DNA from 2 places in the Citrobacter sp. RHB25-C09 genome. Region 1 is predicted to be linked to the other one. Evidence: predicted binding sites of a transcription regulator. Region 1 holds the regulator's gene; the other holds the start of a gene.
The links. The regulator sigma-54, encoded in region 1, starts transcription at its own class of promoters, with help from an activator protein. The targets are predictions, from matches to a motif close to GTTGGCACANNTTTCGCTNT.
Positions count from the first base shown of each region.

Region 2: HVY19_RS06435 (amino acid ABC transporter substrate-binding protein) is a predicted target of sigma-54. The motif match lies at 6,530-6,549, and genes of this name have one in related genera.

Region 1 is NZ_CP057483.1:506,918-515,285, reverse strand. It holds gene kdsD (arabinose-5-phosphate isomerase KdsD) at 1-656, shown strand, start outside; gene kdsC (3-deoxy-manno-octulosonate-8-phosphatase KdsC) at 677-1,243, shown strand; gene lptC (LPS export ABC transporter periplasmic protein LptC) at 1,240-1,815, shown strand; gene lptA (lipopolysaccharide ABC transporter substrate-binding protein LptA) at 1,784-2,338, shown strand; gene lptB (LPS export ABC transporter ATP-binding protein) at 2,345-3,070, shown strand; gene rpoN (RNA polymerase factor sigma-54) at 3,118-4,551, shown strand; gene hpf (ribosome hibernation promoting factor) at 4,574-4,861, shown strand; gene ptsN (PTS IIA-like nitrogen regulatory protein PtsN) at 4,978-5,469, shown strand; gene rapZ (RNase adapter RapZ) at 5,503-6,357, shown strand; gene npr (PTS phosphocarrier protein NPr) at 6,354-6,626, shown strand; gene yrbL (PhoP regulatory network protein YrbL) at 6,821-7,453, shown strand; gene mtgA (monofunctional biosynthetic peptidoglycan transglycosylase) at 7,551-8,270, opposite strand; gene elbB (isoprenoid biosynthesis glyoxalase ElbB) at 8,267-8,368, opposite strand, start outside.
Region 2 is NZ_CP057483.1:1,383,363-1,391,730, forward strand. It holds gene leuS (leucine--tRNA ligase) at 1-1,208, opposite strand, end outside; gene HVY19_RS06410 (zinc ribbon-containing protein) at 1,445-1,927, shown strand; gene rihA (pyrimidine-specific ribonucleoside hydrolase RihA) at 1,990-2,925, opposite strand; gene gltL (glutamate/aspartate ABC transporter ATP-binding protein GltL) at 3,042-3,767, opposite strand; gene gltK (glutamate/aspartate ABC transporter permease GltK) at 3,767-4,441, opposite strand; gene gltJ (glutamate/aspartate ABC transporter permease GltJ) at 4,441-5,181, opposite strand; gene HVY19_RS06435 (amino acid ABC transporter substrate-binding protein) at 5,344-6,252, opposite strand; gene lnt (apolipoprotein N-acyltransferase) at 6,687-8,225, opposite strand; gene corC (CNNM family magnesium/cobalt transport protein CorC) at 8,248-8,368, opposite strand, start outside.

The sequences.
Region 1 (8,368 bases):
AGATTGCCGCCTTGATTCCGGTCCTTAAGCGGTTACAGGTTCAGCTTATCTGTATCACCGGTCGACCAGAAAGCAGCATGGCGCGTGCCGCGGATGTGCATCTGTGTGTTAAAGTACCGAAAGAGGCCTGTCCGCTTGGGCTTGCACCGACCAGCAGCACGACCGCCACATTAGTCATGGGCGATGCGCTGGCCGTGGCTTTATTAAAGGCGCGCGGCTTTACCGCTGAAGACTTCGCGTTGTCGCATCCGGGTGGCGCACTGGGGCGTAAACTGCTGCTGCGCGTAAACGATATTATGCACACGGGCGATGAGATTCCGCATGTCACTAAAGACGCCAGCTTGCGCGACGCGCTGCTGGAGATCACCCGCAAGAATCTCGGCATGACCGTGATCTGCGATGCTTCGATGAAGATCGACGGTATCTTCACCGACGGTGATTTACGTCGTGTGTTTGACATGGGCGTTGACGTGCGCCAGCTCGGCATTGCCGACGTCATGACGCCAGGCGGCATTCGCGTGCGCCCGGGCATTCTGGCCGTTGATGCCCTGAACTTAATGCAGTCCCGCCATATCACCTCCGTCATGGTTGCTGATGGCGACCAGTTACTCGGTGTGTTACATATGCATGATCTGCTGCGTGCAGGCGTAGTGTAGAAATTCAAGGATAATGAGAAATGAGTAAAGCAGGTGCGTCGCTTGCGACCTGTTACGGCCCCGTCAGCACTGAAGTCATTGCCAAAGCAGAGCAAATCCGTCTGCTGATCCTCGATGTGGATGGCGTGCTGTCCGATGGCCTGATCTATATGGGCAATAACGGCGAGGAGCTAAAGGCCTTCAATGTCCGCGACGGTTACGGTATTCGCTGTGCGCTCACATCTGATATCGAAGTCGCTATCATTACCGGGCGAAAGGCTAAACTGGTAGAAGATCGCTGTGCCACATTACGGATAACGCACCTGTATCAGGGTCAGTCCGACAAGCTGGTGGCCTTTAACGATCTGTTGGGTAAACTGGCAATTGCCCCGGAAAACGTGGCTTACGTGGGTGACGATCTCATCGACTGGCCGGTGATGGAAAAAGTGGGCTTAAGCGTCGCTGTCGCCGATGCGCATCCATTACTGATCCCGCGTGCGGATTATGTGACAAAAATCGCTGGTGGACGCGGCGCGGTTCGGGAAGTCTGTGATTTATTATTACTGGCGCAGGGTAAGCTTGATGAGGCCAAAGGGCAATCGATATGAGTAAAGCCAGACGTTGGGTTATCATTCTACTGTCATTGGCCGTGCTGGTGCTGATTGGTATTAATTTGGCCGATAAAGACGATACCACGCAGGTCGTCGTGAACAATAACGACCCGACCTACAAAAGCGAGCACACGGATACCGTCGTATACAGCCCGGAAGGTGCGCTGAGCTATCGGCTGATTGCTCAACACGTTGAGTATTATTCCGAGCAGGCCGTATCGTGGTTTACTCAACCGGTATTAACCACCTTTGATAAGGACAAGGTCCCGACGTGGTCAATTAAGGCGGATAAAGCCAAACTGACTGAAGATCGGATGCTGTATCTGTATGGACACGTTGAAGTCAATGCGCTGGTGCCTGACGCTCAACTTCGTCGAATTACCACCGATAACGCGCAGATCAATCTGGTAACGCAGGATGTTACCTCTGAAGACCTCGTCACGTTATACGGAACAACATTTAACTCCAGCGGACTGAAAATGCGCGGCAACTTACGCAGCAAGAACGCCGAGCTGATTGAAAAGGTTAGAACCTCTTATGAAATTCAAAACAAACAAACTCAGCCTTAATCTTGTGCTTGCCAGCTCACTTCTGGCCGCCAGCATTCCGGCGTTCGCCGTAACCGGCGATACCGAGCAGCCGATCCACATTGAATCGGATCAGCAGTCTCTGGACATGCAGGGTAATGTTGTTACCTTCACCGGTAACGTCATCGTCACCCAGGGCACCATCAAAATTAACGCCGACAAAGTGGTCGTGACCCGTCCTGGCGGTGAAGAAGGTAAAGAAGTCATTGATGGCTTTGGTAATCCGGCAACGTTCTATCAGATGCAGGACAACGGCAAGCCGGTGAAAGGCCGCGCCGCGAAAATGCATTACGAACTGGCGAAAGATTTCGTTGTGCTGACCGGCAACGCCTTCCTCGAACAGATCGACAGCAATATCGCAGGCGACAAAATTACCTATCTGGTGAAAGAGCAGAAAATGCAGGCCTTTAGTGAAAAAGGCAAACGCGTGACCACCGTACTGGTGCCGTCGCAGTTGCAGGACAAAAACAAAGACCAGGCTCCGGCTCAGAAGAAGAGTAACTAATTCGTTATGGCAACATTAACTGCAAAGAATCTGGCGAAGGCCTACAAGGGTCGCCGCGTCGTAGAAGATGTCAGTCTGACCGTCAACTCTGGCGAGATTGTGGGTCTGCTCGGGCCGAACGGCGCCGGTAAAACCACCACTTTCTACATGGTTGTCGGTATCGTTCCGCGTGATGCGGGCAATATCATCATCGACGAAGAAGATATCAGCCTGCTGCCGCTGCATGCCCGTGCCCGCCGTGGCATTGGCTACCTGCCGCAGGAAGCGTCCATTTTCCGCCGTCTGAGCGTGTTCGATAACCTGATGGCGGTACTGCAAATTCGCGACGATCTTTCCAACGAGCAGCGTGAAGATCGTGCCAATGAGCTGATGGAAGAGTTCCACATTGAACACCTGCGTAACAGCCTGGGGCAATCGCTCTCTGGGGGGGAACGCCGTCGTGTTGAAATCGCCCGCGCTCTGGCCGCTAACCCGAAATTTATCCTGCTGGATGAACCCTTTGCGGGCGTCGACCCGATCTCCGTTATCGATATCAAACGCATTATCGAGCACCTGCGTGACAGTGGCCTCGGCGTGTTGATCACGGACCATAACGTCCGCGAAACGCTGGCTGTTTGTGAACGCGCCTATATCGTGAGTCAGGGCCACCTGATCGCCCATGGTACGCCGACAGAAATCCTCCAGGATGAGCATGTTAAGCGCGTATACCTTGGGGAAGACTTCAGACTCTGATAGGGTAGAAGTTTGCGACGTAATAGCGGGAGACAACGACTCTGAACATGAAGCAAGGTTTGCAACTCAGGCTCAGCCAGCAGTTGGCCATGACCCCACAGCTACAACAGGCTATCCGCCTGTTGCAGTTGTCTACGCTTGAACTGCAGCAGGAGCTTCAGCAGGCGCTGGAGAGTAATCCACTGCTAGAGCAAACCGATCTTCACGACGAAGTTGATACCCAGGAAACCCCAGACAGCGAAACGCTGGACACTGCTGACGCGCTCGAACAAAAAGAGATGCCGGAAGAGCTGCCGCTCGATGCCAGCTGGGACGAAATCTACACCGCCGGAACACCATCCGGTACCAGCGGCGACTACATCGACGATGAGCTTCCTGTTTATCAGGGCGAAACCACTCAGACGCTGCAAGATTACCTGATGTGGCAGGTGGAGCTGACGCCGTTTACCGACACTGACCGCGCGATTGCCACCTCGATTGTCGATGCCGTCGACGATACTGGCTATCTCACCGTCTCGCTGGATGAGATCCTTGAAAGCATGGGCGACGAAGAGGTCGGGCTTGATGAGGTCGAAGCCGTACTTAAGCGTATTCAACGGTTTGATCCCATTGGCGTGGCAGCGAAAGATCTGCGCGACTGTCTGCTGATCCAACTCTCCCAGTACGCGAAATCCACGCCCTATCTCGATGAGGCAAAGCTCATCATCAGCGATCATCTGGATCTGCTGGCGAACCATGATTTCCGGACCCTAATGCGCGTCACCCGTCTTAAGGAAGAGGTGCTGAAAGAAGCGGTAACGCTTATCCAGTCGCTTGATCCCAGACCGGGACAGTCGATCCAGACCGGCGAGCCGGAATATGTGATCCCAGACGTGCTGGTGCGCAAGCACAACGGTCACTGGACGGTAGAACTTAACGGTGACAGCATTCCCCGTTTGCAGATCAACCAGCACTACGCAGCCATGTGTAACGGTGGGCGTAATGACGCCGACAGCCAGTACATCCGCAGCAATTTGCAGGATGCGAAGTGGCTGATTAAAAGTCTGGAGAGCCGCAACGATACCCTGCTGCGCGTCAGTCGCTGCATCGTAGAACAGCAGCAAGCGTTCTTTGAGCAGGGCGAAGAATTTATGAAACCGATGGTACTGGCCGATATCGCCCAGGCCGTCGAGATGCACGAATCGACTATATCTCGTGTGACCACGCAAAAGTATCTGCATAGTCCGCGCGGCATTTTCGAACTGAAGTATTTTTTCTCCAGCCATGTGAATACTGAAGGCGGGGGCGAAGCCTCCTCCACGGCGATCCGCGCGCTGGTGAAGAAGTTGATTGCGGCAGAAAACCCTGCAAAACCACTTAGCGATAGCAAGTTAACATCTATGCTGTCGGAACAGGGTATCATGGTGGCACGCCGCACCGTTGCGAAGTACCGAGAGTCTTTATCCATTCCGCCGTCGAATCAGCGTAAACAACTGGTTTGACCCAACCGATAAGGAAGACACTATGCAGCTCAACATCACTGGAAACAACGTCGAGATCACAGAAGCTCTGCGTGATTTTGTGAATACCAAGTTCGCCAAACTCGAACAGTATTTTGACAGGATCAATCAGGTCTATATTGTGTTGAAGGTGGAGAAGGTGACCCACATCTCGGATGCAACACTGCATGTAAACGGTGGCGAAATTCACGCCAGCGCGGAAGGTCAGGACATGTACGCCGCCATTGATGGCTTAATCGATAAGCTGGCAAGACAGCTCACGAAACACAAAGATAAACTGAAACAACACTAATTGTCCGGGCAGTTAGCGGGTGCAGGAAGGCCTGTTGTGCTGCACAACAGGCCATTTGTACAGTTAGCGCTCCGAACCCACTTTCTCTCTGAGAGGGCGGGTTCTTAGGTGAAATTATGATAAATAACGATACGACTCTACAACTGAGCAGTGTGCTTAATCAGGAATGTACGCGCAGTGGCGTGCATTGCCAGAGCAAGAAGCGTGCACTGGAAATCATCAGCGAACTGGCGGCAAAGCAGCTTAGCTTGCCTTCTCAGGTGGTTTTCGAGGCCATCCTGACACGGGAAAAAATGGGCAGTACCGGCATCGGCAATGGGATCGCAATCCCGCACGGTAAGCTGGAAGAAGATACCTTGCGTGCTGTCGGCGTTTTTGTGCAACTTGAAACGCCAATTGCGTTTGACGCCATTGATAATCAACCTGTCGATCTCCTCTTCGCCCTGCTGGTGCCTGCGGACCAAACCAAAACGCATTTGCACACGCTGTCGCTGGTGGCTAAACGACTCGCGGATAAAACGATTTGCCGCCGCCTGCGCGCTGCCCAGAGTGATGAAGAGCTGTATCAAATCATCACTGACACCGAAGGCGGTCAGGATGAAGCATAACGCCCTTTTTGACATGGTGAGGAGATACAGTACATGGTACTGATGATCGTCAGCGGTCGCTCCGGATCAGGGAAGTCTGTCGCCCTGCGTGCGCTGGAAGATATGGGTTTTTACTGCGTGGATAACCTTCCCGTGGTGCTGTTGCCCGATCTGGCACGTACGCTTGCCGATCGCCAGATTTCTGCCGCGGTCAGCATTGACGTGCGTAATATGCCAGAGTCACCTGAAATCTTCGAGCAGGCAATGAACAACCTGCCGGATGCATTCTCACCGCAGTTGCTGTTCCTGGATGCCGACCGTAACACGTTGATTCGCCGCTATAGCGATACGCGCCGCCTCCATCCTCTCTCCAGCAAAAACCTGTCGCTGGAAAGCGCTATCGATCAGGAAAGCGATCTGCTTGAACCGTTACGTTCCCGCGCAGACCTGATTGTCGACACCTCCGAGATGTCGGTACACGAACTGGCCGAAATGCTGCGCACCCGCCTGCTGGGCAAACGCGAACGTGAGCTGACGATGGTGTTTGAATCCTTTGGCTTCAAGCACGGCATCCCGATTGACGCCGACTATGTGTTTGATGTGCGCTTTCTGCCAAACCCGCACTGGGATCCGAAACTGCGTCCTATGACCGGTCTTGATAAGCCCGTTGCCGCGTTCCTCGACAGGCACACAGAAGTACACAATTTTATTTATCAGACTCGTAGCTATCTTGAGCTATGGTTACCGATGCTGGAAACCAACAACCGCAGCTACCTGACCGTGGCTATCGGCTGTACCGGCGGGAAACACCGTTCGGTGTATATTGCAGAACAGCTGGCTGACTATTTCCGCTCGCGCGGGAAAAACGTTCAGTCACGCCATCGTACGCTGGAAAAACGTAAAACATGACCGTGAAGCAAACAGTTGAAGTCACGAATAAGCTGGGTATGCATGCCCGGCCCGCGATGAAACTATTTGAATTAATGCAGGGTTTTGACGCCGAAGTCTTGTTACGCAATGATGAGGGTACAGAAGCAGAGGCGAATAGCGTTATTGCATTACTGATGCTGGACTCCGCTAAAGGCCGCCAGATTGAGGTTGAAGCCTCAGGTCCCGAGGAAGTCGAAGCACTTGCCGCCGTTATTGCCCTGTTCAATTCGGGATTCGACGAAGACTAAACCTTCCCGCTTTAACACATTCACAGAAAACGCCGTCTGGCGTTTTTTATTTTTATCGTGAATATTTGTACATTTTGTGCGCTTTACACATTAATAATTACCTTAAGAAAACCTTAAGCGCGATCGTTTAGCTTTTATTTAATCAGGGTGGTGATACTGGAGAATAGTTAATAAATATTTCCAGGATAACACTCATGATTCGTCTTTCTGAACTGACTCCCCTGGGCACCGGACGACATCGTAAATGTTATGCGCATCCGGATGATGCCCAACGCTGCATTAAGATTGTGTATAACAGTGACCACGGCGGCGATAAAGAGACGCAGCGCGAATTAAAATATTACGCGCATCTTTCCCGTTACCTGAAAGACTGGAGTGGTATTCCCCGCTATTACGGCACGGTAGAAACCGACTGCGGTACTGGCTATGTTTACGACGTGATTGCAGATTACGATGGCAAACCGTCCGTGACGCTGACCGAATTTGCCAGACAATGTCGCTACGAAGACGACGTTGCTCTTTTGCGCCAGCTGCTGAAGAAGCTGAAACGCTATCTGCGTGAAAATCATATCGTGACGATGACGCTCAAGCCGCAGAACATTCTCTGCCGCCGCATCAGCGAATCGGAAGTGGTGCCTGTGGTATGCGACAACATTGGCGAAGGGACACTGATTCCGCTGGCCACCTGGTCAACCTGGTTCTGTCACCGGAAGCAGGAAAGATTATGGCAGCGTTTTATTGCTCAACCGGTGCTGGCCATGGCATTTGAGACAGACGTAAAGCCTAAAGAGCGCAGCGGATTGTCACTCTCTTCCCGCGAAGCATAATTCACGCAATCCTGTGCCTGATGGCGCTTCGCTTATCAGGCCTACGGGCACAGCGCAATTTGTAGGCCGGATAAGGCGCAGCCTCCTTCCGGCAATACTACTTAAGCTTATTACGGGTCATAAACGACTCGCCGCCTAACTGGCGCATCTGACGCATAATCCACGCCTGGCGATTTCGCACATAACCTGAAGGTGCGTCGGCTTTAAAGCGCAAAGGATTGGGCAGTACGGCGGCGAGCAACGCCGCTTCTGACTGGGTCAGCCTGCTGGCGGGTTTGCCAAAGAAATGCCGGGACGCGGCTTCAACGCCAAATATCCCCTCGCCAAACTCGGCAATATTCAGGTAAACGGTCAGAATACGCTTTTTGCTCCAGACCGTTTCAACCCCCAGCGTCAGGCCAGCCTCCAGCCCTTTACGCACCCAGCTCCGCCCATCCCATAAAAAGAGATTTTTAACGGTTTGCTGAGAAAGCGTTGACGCGCCGCGAATGCGGTTTTCGTTGCGTTCATTGTGCGACAGCGCCTTTTCAATGGCCGCGACGTCAAATCCCCAGTGGTCCGGGAAAGTTTGATCTTCCGCTGCGATCACCGCCAATCCCATCCACGGAGAGATCGCATCCATGCTCACCCAATCAGAATGGGCGACATAACCAAAGTCCCCCTGCAACCACGCGCCAATTTGTCGCTCAGCCATGACTGCCGAAAACGGAACTGGGACCACGCTGAACAGGGCGATGCCGCCCCCCCAGAAAACGGCGAGCACCAGCACGATCCGCACGATTATGCGGCGCAAAAAGGCGCTTACGCCTCTTTTCATTCCGCGAGAACCAGCACGCGTGACACCAGCTTCTCAATGCCGCTCGCCGCCTGGGCGATATCCTGCGCCAGCATATACGCGGGTGTAGTCACAATCTT
Region 2 (8,368 bases), 880 kb from region 1:
AGCTTGTCGGCAATGGCGTTGAAGCCGTCTTCGAAGCTCAGACCGCTGAATTCCCCCGAATTGAACAGCGTGCCTTTATCCGTCAATGCCTGCTCAGACAGGTCAGGTTCAGAACCATCGGCCGCCAGGATAACTGGCTTGATGGTTAAACCGTACTTAGTGGCAAATTCGTAGTCGCGCTGATCGTGACCCGGAACGGCCATCACTGCGCCGGTACCGTATTCCATCAGCACGAAGTTCGCTGCCCAGACCGGGATCTCTTCGCCCGTTAACGGGTGAATCGCTTTAAAGCCGGTATCAACGCCTTTTTTCTCCATAGTCGCCATTTCGGCTTCGGCCACTTTGGTGTTACGGCATTCATCGATAAAGGCCGCCAGTTCGGCGTTGTTCGCGGCGGCCTGCTGCGCCAGCGGGTGACCTGCGGCAACGGCCAGGTAGGTCGCGCCCATAAAGGTATCCGGGCGGGTGGTGTAAACGGTCAGGGTGTTATCGTAGCCCTTGACGTCAAAGGTGATTTCCACGCCTTCGGAACGGCCAATCCAGTTGCGCTGCATCGTTTTCACGGTGTCAGGCCAGTGGTCCAGTTTATCCAGATCGTTCAGCAGTTCGTCTGCGTAGGCGGTGATTTTAATAAACCACTGCGGGATCTCTTTACGCTCAACTTTGGTATCGCAGCGCCAGCAGCAGCCGTCGATAACCTGCTCATTTGCCAGTACGGTCTGATCGTTCGGACACCAGTTCACCGCTGAGGTCTTTTTGTAAACCAGACCTTTTTTGTACAGCTCGGTGAAGAATTTCTGTTCCCAACGGTAGTATTCCGGGGTGCAGGTCGCCAGCTCGCGGCTCCAGTCATAGCCGAAGCCCAGCATTTTGAGCTGGTTTTTCATGTAAGCGATATTGTCGTACGTCCACGGTGCTGGCGCAGTGTTATTTTTCACTGCCGCGCCTTCCGCAGGCAGACCGAATGCATCCCAGCCGATGGGCTGAAGGACGTTTTTACCCAGCATGCGCTGGTAACGGGCAATGACGTCACCGATGGTGTAGTTGCGTACGTGGCCCATGTGTAGTCGACCAGAAGGATAGGGAAGCATAGACAGGCAGTAATACTTCTCTTTGCTCTCGTCTTCGGTTACTTCAAATGTGCGCTTCTCATCCCAGTGAAGCTGTACTTTGGATTCTATCTCTTCCGGGCGGTATTGCTCTTGCATGGCAGCCAGTGGTCCTGTTTTCAATACAGCTACAATTGTAGCTTTAAGAGGTGGTGTTTCAGATCCGCATAGCATAGCCCAAACGCCCGCGCCAAAACAGCCTTTCGCGCACTCAGCATCGAATTCGTACAAGGATAATCCTTGCAAGAATTTACACAGTCTGTGGTCAGTCTGGCAAAGCGTAGCGTAAATAACGTCTATTATTATAGACAGTTAACCACCCAGGAGGCGAAACGATGAACAAGGTTGCTCAATATTACCGTGAACTGGTGACATCATTAAGCGAACGCCTGCGTAACGGCGAGCGTGATATCGATGCGCTGGTCGAACAGGCGCGACAACGGTTTTTGCAGGCCGGGGAGTTAACGCGAACTGAGGTGGACGAACTGACGCGGGCCGTCAGGCGCGATCTTGAAGAGTTTGCCATCAGCTATGAAGAGAGCCTGGAAGAAGAGTCTGACAGCGTCTTTATGCGGGTGATCAAAGAGAGCCTGTGGCAGGAGCTGGCGGATATCACCGACAAAACGCAGCTTGAATGGCGCGAAGTGTTCCAGGATCTTAGTCATCACGGGGTTTATCACAGCGGAGAGGTCGTCGGGTTGGGTAATCTGGTATGTGAAAAATGCCATTTTCACCTGGCGGTGTATACGCCGGAAGTGCTGCCGCTGTGCCCAAAATGCGGGCACGATCAGTTCCAGCGCAGGCCGTTTGAGCCGTGATTCTTGGGCGTGTTGATGGTGATGTGTAGGCCGGATAAGGCGAAGCCGCCATCCGGCAAACATTACGCGTAAAACTTCAACCGTTCGGCTAACAAATCTACAAACCCTTCGCGATCCAAATCCACCATCACAGTGGCGTTAGGTTTATTGCCGGTCAGGAAATAGTAATCCACCACGGTCATCCCCTGGGTATATTTCCCGGTCGTCTCGACGCCAACCCAGCGCTCGACGGTTGTGAACAACTCAGGTTTCAGCAGCCAGGCAATGGTGCAAGGGTCATGCAGCGGCGCGCCAACGAAGCCCCATTTCTCGTCTTTATGGTACTCAAAGAAGAAGTCGAGCAGCTCGGCGACAATTGTCGAAACCGGGTTGCCAATGGCGCGAAAACGCTCGGTATCGTCAATGTGAATTTGCGCTTTATGCGTCACATCCAGACCCGCCATCACCACAGGGATCCCTGACTGAAAGACGATTTCCGCCGCTTCCGGGTCCACGTAGATGTTAAATTCTGCCGCTGGCGTCCAGTTTCCTAACCCCATTGCGCCACCCATAATGACGATGCGGGCTATCTTGTCATGCAGCTCCGGATGGCTGTTCAACAGCAGTGCGACATTCGTCTGTGGCCCTGTGGAGACAATGGTGACCGGTTCCGGACTTTCTCGCAGGGTCTTCGCCATCAGTTCAACGGCCGTGCAGGTCAGAGGCGTGAAGGATGGTTCCGGAAGCGCCGGACCATCAAGCCCGCTTTCGCCGTGAACGTTATCAGCAATAATCAGCTTGCGCATCAGCGGCTTTACCGCGCCGCCTGCGACCGGAATATCCGGGCGATTCAGCAAGGTCAGCATCCGTAACACGTTACGCAGCGTTTTATCGGGCGTCTGGTTACCGGCGGATGAGGTGATGGCTTTGACATCAAGTTCGGGTGAGGCGAGGGCGAGAACAATTGCGATAGCGTCATCATGACCCGGGTCGCAATCTAACAAAATCGGAAGTGCCATTGTTGCTCCTTGTAAGTGCTACTGTGCGGCAAGGGTAACGCTGGCGTGAAAATGATTCGAGTAGCACAACAAAAAAGCGTGAGATGGCGCGCACTCTGCCGTGCGCGCCACTGGGGTTAATGCAGAATTTTCGCAAGGAAGTCTTTGGCACGCTCAGATTTCGGGTTAGCGAAGAACTCCTCTTTCGCCGAATCTTCGACAATTTTACCTTCATCCATAAAGATCACCCGGTTCGCCACTTTACGCGCAAAGCCCATTTCGTGGGTCACCACCATCATGGTCATTCCTTCGTTAGCCAGTTCAACCATAACGTCCAGCACCTCATTGATCATCTCTGGATCGAGCGCAGAGGTCGGTTCATCGAACAGCATGGCAATCGGATCCATGCACAGCGCGCGGGCAATCGCTACACGCTGCTGCTGGCCGCCGGAAAGCTGCGCCGGATATTTGTTGGCATGGGCTGCCAGACCAACGCGCTCCAGCAGTTTCTGCGCTTTGTCGCGGGCGGGTGCTTTGTCGCGTTTGAGGACCTTTACCTGCGCCAGGGTCAGGTTTTCGATAATCGACAGATGGGGGAACAGTTCGAAGTGTTGGAACACCATCCCGACCCGCGAGCGTAGTTTTGCCAGATCCGTCTTCTTGTCGTTAACCATTATGCCGTTGACGGTGATTTCACCTTTCTGCACCGGCTCCAGACCGTTAACGGTTTTAATCAATGTTGATTTACCGGAACCAGATGGGCCACAAACTACCACCACTTCACCTTTTTTCACTTCCGTGGAGCAGTCGGTCAGCACCTGAAAGTGACCATACCATTTAGAAACATTTTTCAGGGTAATCATTAAACTGTCCTTTTCTTCAAATAGGTGACCAACAACGACGCGCTCAGGCTGATAACAAAGTAGACGGCGCCGGCAAACAGGATCATTTCGACCTGAGTACCATCACGCTCGCCAATGGTAGAGGCGGTACGGAAGAAATCCGCGAGACTTAACACGTAAACCAGGGAGGTATCCTGGAACAGAACGATACCCTGGGTAAGCAGCAGCGGCACCATTGCACGAAACGCCTGCGGCAGAATGATCAGTTTCATCGACTGCCAGTGGGTCATCCCCAACGCCAGCGCAGCGCTTGATTGTCCACGGGAAATACTCTGGATCCCCGCACGGATAATCTCGGAATAATACGCCGCTTCAAACATCGAAAACGCCACCATCGCGGAGATCAGGCGAATATCGGTTTTGGGCGACAGCCCCAGCACATCCTGTAACAGCCCCGGAACGATCAGATAGAACCACAGCAGGACCATGACCAGGGGGATCGAACGGAACACGTTAACGTAAGCTTTTGCAAACCAGGCGACAGGCGCAAAGCTCGACAACCGCATCACCGCGAGGAGTGTTCCCCAGACGATACCAACGACCACTGCCGTCAGGGTGATTTTCAGTGTAATGACAAGCCCATCCAGCAGGTATGGCAGGGAAGGGACAATTGAACTCCAGTCAAATTCGTACATTATTTGCCTCCCATGTTGCCAGGCAGGCGTACTTTGCGTTCCACCAGAGTCATCACCAGCATAATGACGGCGTTAATTAATACGTAAGCCAGGGTGATGGCCGTGAATGATTCCCAGGCATGGGCAGAGTAATCCAGCAACTTACCGGCCTGGGCCGCCATATCAACCAGACCAATGGTGGAGGCGATGGCGGAGTTTTTCACCAGGTTCATCATCTCAGAGGTCATCGGCGGCACGATCACGCGATAGGCATTTGGCAACAGTACGTAGCGGTATGCCTGCGGCAGCGTTAAACCCATCGCCAGCGCTGCATTCTTCTGCCCACGCGGTAATGACTGAATCGCCGCACGGACCTGCTCGCACACGCGCGCAGCGGTAAACAGCCCCAGGCATAACATCGATGAGAGGAAGAACTGAATGTTCGGATCCAGTTCCGCTTTAAACCACATGCCGATGTCTTCAGGCAGCAATTCCGGAATGACCAGATACCAGGTAAAGAACTGTACGATCAGGGGCACGTTGCGGAACAGTTCTACATAAAGGGTGCCGATCCCGGACAGGAAGCGATTGGGAACGGTGCGTAAAATGCCGAATAAAGACCCGACGAGGAAGGCAATAATCCAGGCGGTGATGGATAACGCCACGGTGACCTGGAAGCCACTCCAGAGCCAACCGAGATAGGTGGTGTTGCCGAATGGGGCCTGTTGTAAAAAAATGCCCCAGTTCCAGTCTATTGACATACATCTACTCCGAAAAAAAAGGGTAGCAGCGCTACCCTCGAAGATTGTTAATCAGCCTGTTTCGGTTTTCAGGCCTGATGGGGAACGACCATCAGGCTTATAGTCTGTCCGTGCTGACCAGCAATCGAGAGGGGAAGGTGATCCCGCCCCATTTAGTTTTAGTTAGTTAAGCGCTTTATCATTGGGTTCTTTGAACAGAGCTTTCATCTCTTCAGACAGCTCAAAATTCATGTTCAGGTTTTTCGGCGGGATTGGGTTCTTAAACCATTTATCGAACCATTTTTCCGCCTCGCCGGACGTCTGCACCTGAGCGATGGTGTCATCCATCAGCTTCTTGAACTCTGGGTCGTTCTTACGCAGCATACAGCCGTAGGCTTCCTGAGACTGCGGCTTGCCGACAATCTCCCAGTTATCCGGCTTTTTCGCTTTCGCACGTTCACCGGCCAGCAGGGCGTCATCCATCATAAAGGCAACGGCGCGACCGCTTTCCAGCGTGCGGAAAGAGTCACCGTGGTCTTTGGCGCTGATGATACGCATATCCATTTTTTGCTCATCGTTCAGCTTGTGCAGCAGAATTTCAGAGGTAGTCCCGGAAGTCACGACAACGGCTTTGCCTTTCAGATCCGGGAAGTCCTTAATATCGCCGCCTTTTTTCGCCAACAGGCGGGTGCCGACGACGAAAATAGTGTCAGAGAAAGCGGCCTGCTTCTGGCGTTCAACGTTGTTGGTGGTGGAACCACATTCAAAGTCGAAGGTACCGTTTTGCAGCAGCGGGATACGGTTCTGGGAAGTGATTGGGATCAGTTTCACCTGCAGGTCAGGTTTGTTGAGCTTTTTCTTCACCGCCTCAACGATTGCGTTGGAGTAAGCCTGAGAATACCCCACCACTTTCTGTTGGTTATCGTAGTAGGAGAACGGTACGGATGATTCACGGTGTCCCACAACAATCACGCCATTTTTTGCGATCTTGTCCAGCGTGCTACCCGCGGCTGGTGCGGCATCTTCCGCATGAACCAGACCTGCGGACATTCCCATAACCAGCATTGCTGTGGCCAACTTACGTAATTGCATATCCAACTCCTTTATCCTCTGCGTCGTCGACGCATAGATACCGATTGTGATGTTTGTGTTGTTATCGTCTGCAACTTAACGTGCAGTGTTGTACCCGTTTGTTAACATTTAGTTTGGTGCGATGTAAAGATTTTGCTGCGTTATTGTTTATTTTTGCGAAGTGCGCCGCACCGTTTCGAGGCAAAAATCTTTCATTGCACTGTTTCGGTGCTGCCGTTGTACTGCTTTGGGGCGACAAGGTTGCACAGAGAACAAAAACAGGTTTACCTTGTATTACAAAGCAATAGACGTGCCAGAATGGTTTTGGGGAGGGAGGTTGTAGGCCTGATAAGCGTAGCGCCATCAGGCACGATGTGGCACAAGCGCCGGATGGCGGCTTACCGCCTTATCCGGCCTACGCCCGGTTTTGTAGCTACATGTGATGGTGCACCGTTTTATCTGCGGCGCTGACGCAAACTCATTAACACGGCGGCAAAGCCAAACAGCGCGGTAATCAGCCACAGCGGCCAGTTGCCGGTACGGGCATACGGCGTTAAGCCGGTCGTTGGCGTTACGCTGGTGGTCAACACCTGGCGGGTAAATTGCGGGAGCATCGCCTGGACTTCACCCTGCGGGCCCACCACGGCGGTGATGCCATTATTAGTGCTACGCAGCAGCGGTCGTGCCAGTTCTAACGCTCGCATCCGCGCCATCTGGAAGTGCTGCCACGGACCGATTGACTTACCAAACCATGCATCGTTGGAGATCGTCAGCAGGTAATCCGTATCCGGGCGGAAGTTATCCCGAACCTGTTCACCAAGGATGATCTCGTAGCAAATGGCCGCCGTCAGCGCGAAACCGTGAGCATGCAATTGCGGCTGAACATACGGGCCACGACTGAATGACGACATGGGCAAATCGAAGAACGGCGCTAGCGGACGCAGGATGGATTCCAGCGGCACAAACTCGCCAAACGGTACCAGATGGTTTTTGTTATAGCGATTCGTAGAATCGTAGCTGTACGGATTGTCTTTCCCCAACGTGATGATGGTGTTGTAGGTGTCATAGCGGTTCTGCTTATTCAGCCGCGCATCAACAATACCGGTAATCAGCGTGCTGTTCTTCGAACGCAGCAGGGAGTCCATCATGCCAAGGAACCGCTGCTGATTAATCTCCAGATCCGGAATGGCGGATTCCGGCCAGATAATAAGCTGAGATTTCCCCATCTGCGGCTGCGTGGCATCGAGGTAGATTTTGAGGGTATTCATCAGCTCGCCTTCATCCCATTTCAGCGACTGCGGAATGTCCCCCTGCACCAGCGAAACCTGGGTCGTACGTTCCGGCTCCAGCGTATACCACTGGATATAGCGCAGCGGGAAGGGAAGCGCAAACAGCACGATCGCCACGGCCAGGGGGCGCCAACTGCGGGTCACCAGCGCGAGCACCAGCAGACCGCTAACCACCATGAGCAGGAAGTTAATGGCTTCTACGCCCATCACCGGTGCCAGACCTTTCAGCGGCCCATCAATCTGGCTGTAGCCAAACTGTAGCCACGGGAAACCGGTCAGCACCCATCCACGAAGGAATTCGGTAATTTGCCAGATGACCGGGGCGGCAATGGCAACACGCAGCCAGCTCGTCTTCGGCCACAGTCGCGACAAAATACCGGCAAACAATCCCGTATAGAGCGAGAGATACGCGGCAAGCAGTACGACAAGGAAGACATTCACCGGGCCTGGCATTCCGCCAAACTGCGCGATACTGACGTAGACCCAGTTAATTCCTGAGCCAAAGAGTCCCAGTCCCCAGACATAGCCGATAGCAGCAGACTGAAGTGGGCGACGGTTCAGGGTTAAGGCCTGCAAGCCCATCAGCGAGACAATCGCGGCAGGCCAGACATCGTAAGGAGATAAGGCCAGCGTACCGCAGGCACCGAATAATAACGCCAGCAGCAGGCGAATGCGCTGGCGTTCAATTAATGAGGCAAATGCCATTTAGCTCTTCATCCAGTTCGGTTTATTCGTCCAGTTTTGGCTGGGGGGAGTCATCCGGAATTCTGACGTGAACCTGAATGATACGACGGCTGTCGGCCATGGCCACCTTGAACTGGTAACCATCAATTTCAATGGTTTCACCT